Regions from separate parts of the Agrobacterium radiobacter genome, predicted to be linked through region 1. Evidence: riboswitches for the same ligand, from Rfam matches in the RefSeq annotation. Region 1 holds a riboswitch; the other holds the start of a gene.
The links. A riboswitch is a leader RNA that binds a small molecule or an ion and turns the genes downstream of it on or off. The one in region 1 is predicted to bind S-adenosylmethionine.
Positions count from the first base shown of each region.

Region 1 (4,081 bases):
CATCTCCTTCGGAAGATTTTCGAGCGCGAATTTCTGCTTGAAGGAAAGCTTGCCCTTGGCCTTTGAAGGATCCTGCGACGCGGAGGCCGAAGGTGCGGCCTTCGCTTTTTCCTGCTTCTCAGCCTTGCGTTTTTCTTCCGCAGCACCCTTGCGCTGCGCCATCATGTCCGAATAGCCACCGGCATATTCGATCCATCGTCCATCCGGCTGGTCCGGATTGACCGGGGCGATGGTGGAGGTGACGGTGCGGTCAAGGAAATCGCGGTCGTGGCTGACGAGAATGACCGTGCCGGAAAATCCAGCGACGATTTCCTGCAAAAGATCGAGCGTTTCGATATCGAGATCGTTGGTCGGCTCATCGAGGATCAGAAGATTGGTCGGCCGCGCCAGGATGCGTGCCAGAATAAGGCGCGCGCGCTCGCCGCCGGAAAGGTTGCGGATCGGCGTACGGGCCTGTTCCGGCTGGAACAGGAAATCCTTCATATAGCCCGTCACATGCTTCAATTCGCCGTTGACCAGCAGGTTTTCGCCGCGACCATCGGTCAGATAATGCGCGAGCGTATCGTTGGGATTGAGATCCTCACGTTTCTGGTCGAGCGTCGCGATCTCCAGATTGGTGCCGAGCTTCACCATGCCGCTATCGGGCTCAAGCTGGCCGGTGAGCATCTTCAGAAGCGTGGTTTTACCGGCGCCATTGGGGCCGACGAAGCCGATGCAATCCCCGCGATGGACACGCAGCGAAAACGGCGCGACGATCACGCGCTCGCCGTAGGCCTTGGTGATGGCCTCGGCCTCGATGACCAGCTTGCCGGATTCGCGCCCTTCGGTGACGGTCGCCTGCACCGTGCCCTGCGGCCCCTTATGGCCGCGATATTCCGCGCGCATGGCCTGAAGCTCACCGACGCGGCGCATGTTGCGCTTGCGTCTCGCGGTCACGCCATAACGCATCCAGTGTTCTTCGCGTTCGATGGCCTTGCCGAGCTTGTGCTGCTCCAGCTCTTCCTCTTCCAGCACCTTGTCGCGCCATTCCTCGAAATGGGCAAAGCCGCGATTAAGACGGCGGGACTGGCCACGATCGAGCCAGACGGTCGAAGTCGAGACTTTTTCGAGAAAACGGCGGTCGTGCGAAATCAGCACCAGCGCGCTGCGCCTCTGCTGCAAATCGCTCTCAAGCCATTCGATGGTCGGCAGATCCAGATGGTTGGTGGGTTCGTCGAGCATCAGGATATCAGGTTCCGGCGCCATCACGCGGGCAAGGGCCGCACGTCGCGCCTCACCGCCGGAAAGGCTTGCCGGATGTTCCTGCCCCGTGAGGCCGAGATGCTCAAGAAGATAGGTGACGCGATAGGGATCGTCGCCGGGTCCGAGCCCAGCCTCGGCATAGGCCTGCACGGTGTCGTAACCGTTGAAATCCGGCGCCTGTTCCAGATAACGGATGGTCGCGGACGGATGCCGGAAAACCTCACCCGACTGCGCTTCAACGAGACCCGCAGCGATCTTCATCAGCGTCGACTTGCCCGAACCGTTGCGCCCGACAAGGCAGATGCGATCGCCCGGCTCTACCTGGAGATTGGCGCCATCGAGCAGCGGGGTCACGCCGAAGGTCAGCTTGATGTCATCGAGTTTCAAAATTGGGGGTGCCAAGGTGTCAGGCTCCGGTCAGATCATAAGGGCGGGCGAGCACGATGGCTTTTCCGCTTTTCAGCGAGAAATGCACGGGGCCGCCATTCGCGACATTGGAAATAGTGCGGGAGGAGCCGAAAGCAAGCGCGAAATCCTTCAGCGGATAACGCACATTGCCGATATCAAGCCCCGCAAGGGCGGTAAATCCGGCAACAGAAAACAGCGAAGCGGGCGGCAGATCGACATCCAGCAAACCGGGAAGCAGCGGCCGGGCCTCTTCTTCACCTGACGTCAGCGTAACGTCGATACCACGTTCGGCCAGCGCCACCGCGTAAAGAAGGTGCTGCAGCGCATGGTCGCTTCTCTCGCCTCCAAGCGCACCGACAAGCACCAGCGAATGCGCTCCACGGGAGAGAGCTTCCGATACCGCGATCTCGCCATCCGTCACCGCCTTTGCGGCCGGGTACGGCTGCCGCGCCACATCTGGCCAGGCGTCCAGCAACTCTTTGCTGGCGGAATCGAAATCCCCGACCCACAGCTCCGGCGCAAGGCCAAGCGGCCGGGCATGGCGCATGCCGCCATCGGCCGCAATCACACGGCTATCCGCGACCGCCTCTTTCAGACGATCGGTCACCGTGACATCGCCGCCAAGCAGAATGGTGAAACGCTCTTTATCCATGCCCTGCCTTACCGCACCTCGGCCAAAAATGGAAAGCCGAAACCCCGATGAAATCAGCCTATATTGATTTTCGCCGGCTTCGGGATTATGAAACGCCTCAGTGGTGATTTGCCGACCGGCTTGCAGCCACTTTAAAGAAGTCGCTAAAGGGTCGAGGAAAAAGGCAATTTCCTGGGACCGGTCGCGATTTCGCTGCCGGTTTTTTTGTTTTCGCAACGTTCTTTACGTGATCCGGAAAAGAGAGTTCGACATGCCGATCAAGATTCCCGATACGCTTCCCGCTTTTGAGACCCTCGTTCACGAGGGCGTGCGGGTCATGACCGAAACGGCTGCTATCCGGCAGGATATCCGCCCGCTCCAGATCGGGCTTCTCAACCTCATGCCGAACAAGATCAAGACGGAAATCCAGATGGCACGCCTCGTCGGCGCTTCGCCGCTGCAGGTGGAACTGTCGCTGGTGCGGATCGGCGGCCATCGCGCCAAGAACACGCCGGAAGAGCATCTCCTGTCCTTCTACGAGACGTGGGAGGAAGTGCGCCACCGCAAGTTTGACGGTTTCATCATTACCGGTGCCCCCGTGGAGACGCTGGCCTATGAAGACGTGACCTACTGGAACGAAATGCAGAAGATTTTCGAATGGACGCAGACCAATGTCCATTCGACGCTGAATGTCTGCTGGGGGGCGATGGCCGCCATCTATCATTTCCATGGCGTGCCGAAGCACGAACTGAAGGAAAAGGCTTTCGGGGTCTATCGTCACCGCAATCTTTGCCCCTCGTCGATCTACCTGAACGGCTTTTCGGATGATTTCCAGGTTCCTGTCTCGCGCTGGACTGAAGTACGCCGCGCCGATATCGAAAAACATCCGAGACTCGAAATCCTGATGGAGTCAGAGGAAATGGGCGTTTGTCTGGTGCATGAGAAGGAGGGCAACCGGCTCTATATGTTCAACCATGTCGAATATGATTCGACGTCGCTTTCGGACGAGTATTTCCGGGACGCGAATGCCGGCGTGCCCATCAAGCTGCCGCATGATTATTTTCCGCACAACGACCCGGAACTTGCCCCGCTCAACCGCTGGCGCAGCCATGCCCATCTGTTTTTCGGCAACTGGATCAACGAGATATACCAGACGACGCCCTATGATCTAGAAGCCATCGGGCAACTGGCCGCTTAAAGCGCGTCGCGTTTGGTCAAACGCATGCGACGCGCTTTCTTCTTTGTTTTAAGCATGTCTTTATCCCAAAACCGCAGGACACTTTTGGGAGACATGCTTTGAATTGCGGGATTGCGAATTGCCGGAAAATGACGCAACGTCCGCCGGCAATTCATGGCAACCGGGAGAATGATGTTATGGGCGACGAGGCGGCACGGGAGAATTTCGGTTTCACGGCGACCGGCGAAAAAGTCGAACGCGTCACCATCTCGAAAGGCGGGCTGACGGCCAAGGTCATCACCTGGGGTGCCGTCATTCAGGATCTGCGTCTTGAGGGCCACCAGCCGCCGCTCGTGCTCGGCTTCGACAAGTTCGAGGATTACAAATATTCCTCCTATTTCGGCGCCACCCCCGGCCGCAACGCCAACCGTATCGGTGACGGCCGGTTCTCGATCGACGGGCACGAATACCAGCTGGAACTGAACGAAAAGGGCGTAACCCATCTGCATGGCGGCAGCGACGGCATGGGCAAACGCAACTGGATGCTGATGGAACATGGCGAAAGCCATGCGATTCTGCAGATAATCGATCCCGATGGCCGCGCCGGTTATCCCGGCAATTGC
Region 1 covers NZ_JBEGHX010000001.1:2,386,048-2,390,128, forward strand. Annotated here, with positions in the region: gene MRBLRC7O_RS11840 (ABC-F family ATP-binding cassette domain-containing protein) at 1-1,644, opposite strand, end outside; gene MRBLRC7O_RS11845 (thiamine diphosphokinase) at 1,649-2,302, opposite strand; SAM riboswitch at 2,393-2,469, shown strand; gene metA (homoserine O-acetyltransferase MetA) at 2,553-3,479, shown strand; gene MRBLRC7O_RS11855 (aldose epimerase family protein) at 3,656-4,081, shown strand, end outside.

Region 2 (4,081 bases), 2.3 Mb from region 1:
CAGCGAATTTGAAAATGCCTGAATAGAAAGCCGTGCCCCACAAAGGGTGCGGCTTTTTCATTGCCGGGCGAGTGGTTAGTTCAGAACCCGCATCAGGCCCGGTGAATCCAGCGAAAAGGCGGGTATGGTGACGTTGAACACCTCGCCATTTTCCGTTTCCATTTCATAATGCCCGAACATCAGGCCCGAGGGTGTGTCCAGCGGGCAACCCGAAGAGTATTCGTAGCTGTCGCCGGGTTTAAGATGTGGCTTCTCACCCACGACGCCAGGCCCATAGACCTCATCGACCTGTCCGTTCTGATCGGTGATGTGCCAATAGCGATTGACGAGGGTTACCGGAATATCGGAGTTGTTCGCGATCACGACTTTGTAGCCCCAGACGTAACGATCGTCATCCGGGTCGGATTGTTCCTCGAGATAATACGGGTCGACCGTTACCTCGATATCCCTTGTCAGAGCACGATACATACGCGCCACACCTCGATATTATGCCTGCCGCCACATCCTACACTATAGGTTCTGGCTATCGTCAAGAAAATGAATGACTTGACGGGCAGGGGGCATCTCCTGTTGCGCTGCTTTCCATCGTTAGGGATAACGGGAAAGGTAAATATTGGTTGCCTGATAGGGTCTTTTCGGACCGCACCGGCGAACCATGGCCCGACACGCGGTCAGGCCATGGCGATTTGCCGATTGAATTTTCAAGCCGAAACGGCCGCCAGACCCTTCACCAGATCTTCCAGCAGATCGTCGGTATCCTCGATGCCGCAGGAAAGGCGCAGGGTGCCGCCGGAAATACCGAGTTCAGCACGCGCCTCGTCGGAGAGGTTCTTGTGCGTCGTCGTGCCGGGATGGGTGATAAGGCTCTTGGCGTCGCCGAGGTTGTTGGAAATCTTCACGATCTCAAGCGCGTTCTGCAGCTTGAAGGCCGCTTCCTTGCCACCCTTCAGTTCGAAAGCCACCAGCGTCGAGCCGCCGGACATCTGCCGTGCGATGATGTCGGCCTGCGGATGGTCGGCGCGGCCGGGATAGATGACCTTGGCGACCTTGCCGTTATCGGCGAGAAAATCGGCGATTTTGCCGGCATTGGCCGTCTGCTGCTTCACACGCAGCGGCAGGGTCTCGATGCCTTTCAGAAGCGTCCAGGCATTGAACGGCGACATGGCCGGGCCGGTATGGCGGAAATAATCCTGCAGCTCTTCTTCGATCCACTTCTTGTCAGAAAGGATCACGCCGCCGAGGCAGCGGCCCTGGCCGTCAATATGTTTGGTGGCCGAATAAACAACGATATGGGCGCCGAGTTCGAGCGGCTTCTGGAAAAGCGGCGTCGCAAAGACGTTGTCGACCACTACCTTGGCGCCGATCTGGTTGGCGAGCTTCGCCACGCCGGCAATATCCACCACTTCGAGCGTCGGATTGGTCGGGCTTTCGAGGAAGAACAGCTTGGTGTTGGGCTGGATCGCCTTTTCCCAATTGCCGAGATCGCGACCGTCGATCAGCGTGCATTCGATGCCGTATTTCGGCGCGAGCGTTTCGACCACCCAGCGGCAGGAGCCGAAAAGGGCGCGGGCAGCAACGATATGGTCGCCGGCGCGCAGCTGGCACATGATGGCGGCGGTGACGGCGGCCATGCCCGACGCAAGTGCGCGGGCGTCTTCAGCGCCTTCCAGCAGGCACATGCGCTTTTCGAACATGTCGTTGGTAGGGCTCGCATAACGGGCGTAGATGAACCCGTCCGTTTCACCCTTGAAGCGCGCTTCGGCGGCTTCGGAGTTTTCGTATACGAAACCCTGGGTCAGATAGATCGCTTCCGACGTTTCACCGTAAGGGGAGCGTAGCGTACCGCCGTGAACGAGCTGGGTTGCCGGGCGCCATTTATTGCTCATGTGATCACCTTCAAAACAAAAAAACCGGCCGCAAAAGCAGACCGGTTCCTAGCACCCGGTCTTTTTAGCCACTTGTTTAACGTGGCTGCAAGCCGACCGGCCAAATCACCACGGGATAAGCTTGCCATACTGCCGTTACCGGCTTGCGTCAATGCTTTCCTTTTGGTTTTGTCGCCGTAAAAAGGAATGATGACCATGACGAGAACCACGGGCATTTTGGCGGATGGCGCGATCAAGGCGCTGTTTGCAGGCGGCAAGCTGAAGAGCGAGGCCGATCTCGATGCTGATCAGGTGCAGCCTGCCAGCCTTGATCTCAGGCTCGGCTCGAAGGCCTATCGCGTGCGCGCCAGCTTTATGCCCGGCCCCGGAACCCACGTCCTCGACAAGCTCAATCGTCTCAGCCTGCACGAGATCGACCTCACCCAGGGCGCGGTGCTAGAAACCGGTTGCGTTTATATCGTTCCCTTGATGGAAAGCCTTGCGCTGCCGGCGGACATGTCTGCCTCGGCCAATCCGAAAAGCTCGACCGGCCGTCTCGATATCTTCACCCGCGTGATGACCGATAATGCGCAGGAATTCGACAAGATACCGGCCGGTTATGTCGGCCCGCTCTATCTGGAAATCAGCCCGCGCACATTCCCCATCGTGGTGCGCCGCGGCTCACGCCTGTCGCAGATCCGCTTCCGCATTGGCCATTCGCTGCTCAATGAAAGTGAACTGCTGAAGCTGCACGAGACGGAAATGCTGGTCGCAAGCGACACGCCCAACGTGACCGGCGGCGGCATCGCGCTTTCGATCGACCTCAAGGGTTTCGGTGAAAACGGGCTGATCGGTTATCGCGGCAAACATCACACGGCGGTGGTGGATGTCGACAAGAAGGCCCAGCACGACGTTCTCGATTTCTGGGAACCGCTCTACGCACGCGGCCGCGCCGAATTGATCCTCGACCCGGATGAATTCTATATTCTCGTCTCACGCGAAGCTGTCCACGTTCCGCCGCTTTACGCGGCTGAAATGACGCCCTTCGACCCGTTGGTGGGCGAGTTCCGTGTGCATTACGCCGGCTTCTTCGATCCGGGCTTCGGCCATGCGCAGGCGGGCGGCACCGGCAGCCGCGCCGTGCTCGAAGTGCGCAGCCACGAGGTGCCCTTCATTCTGGAACACGGGCAGATCGTTGGCCGGCTTGTTTACGAGCACATGCTGCAGAAACCGGAAGGCCTCTATGGCAGCGGCCTCGGCTCCAACTATCAGGCCCAGGGGCTGAAGCTTTCCAAGCATTTTCGCACCGAATAACGAAACCGGCGGGTGCTTGACACCCGCTGCGAACTATCCGATGTCTTATGCGCGCGCGGGTGTAGCTCAATGGTAGAGCAGCAGCTTCCCAAGCTGAATACGAGGGTTCGATTCCCTTCACCCGCTCCAGCGATGCCGCGATCCATGTGCCGGAATATTAAAGGTCATAAGAGAAAGCAGCATCCCGATGGCGCAGTCCCTCAGCGAGATCAGTAAATTTCTAAGCTATGTCCTTCGTCACAAACCGGATGCGATCAGTATCGAACTCGACGCGGAAGGGTGGGCCAATATCGACGAGTTGATAGCAAGAGCCGATATTCCCCTTACGCATGAGTTGCTGCTTGAGATTGTCGATACCAGCGACAAGAAGCGGTTCGCCATTTCTGCCGATGGGCAATTCATCCGGGCCAATCAGGGCCATTCGGTGGTGGTGGATCTCGGTCTCGAGCCTGTAAAGCTACCCGTTTTGCTCTATCACGGCACAGCCACCCGTTTTCTCGGCAGCATCAGGGAAAAGGGATTGCTCCCGCAGAACCGGCAATATGTCCATCTCTCCGCTGATAAAGAAACAGCGAGAAGAGTTGGAGAAAGGCACGGAAAACCTGTTATTCTGACGATCTCCGCCCTGGCGCTGCATCAGGGAGGCCATCGTTTCTTTCAGGCCAAAAATGGTGTCTGGCTCAGGAATGAGATAGAGCCGGGCTCTCTTCCGGGGCTGCCGGAAGAGGTGGGCTGAAGCCACTATTTTCCGCGGAACAGCCTGAAATGGTGGGATACGGTCTTGGCCGGATCGTCGTGGAGCCGGCTTTTGGGAGTAGTACACAATTTAGCTTGACTACGATTAAATTGCACGTAATAGTTGATGCAGTCGTAACATAGGGAAAGTGTTATGAGTCGCAAAC
Region 2 covers NZ_JBEGHX010000001.1:121,009-125,089, forward strand. Annotated here, with positions in the region: gene MRBLRC7O_RS00570 (Hsp33 family molecular chaperone) at 1-22, shown strand, start outside; gene apaG (Co2+/Mg2+ efflux facilitator ApaG/CorD) at 76-468, opposite strand; gene MRBLRC7O_RS00580 (O-succinylhomoserine sulfhydrylase) at 702-1,886, opposite strand; SAM riboswitch at 1,930-2,008, opposite strand; gene MRBLRC7O_RS00585 (2'-deoxycytidine 5'-triphosphate deaminase) at 2,082-3,179, shown strand; tRNA gene MRBLRC7O_RS00590 (tRNA-Gly) at 3,235-3,308, shown strand; gene MRBLRC7O_RS00595 (RNA 2'-phosphotransferase) at 3,367-3,915, shown strand; gene aqpZ (aquaporin Z) at 4,069-4,081, shown strand, end outside.
Region 2: another riboswitch for S-adenosylmethionine. It lies ahead of MRBLRC7O_RS00580 (O-succinylhomoserine sulfhydrylase); the one in region 1 lies ahead of metA (homoserine O-acetyltransferase MetA).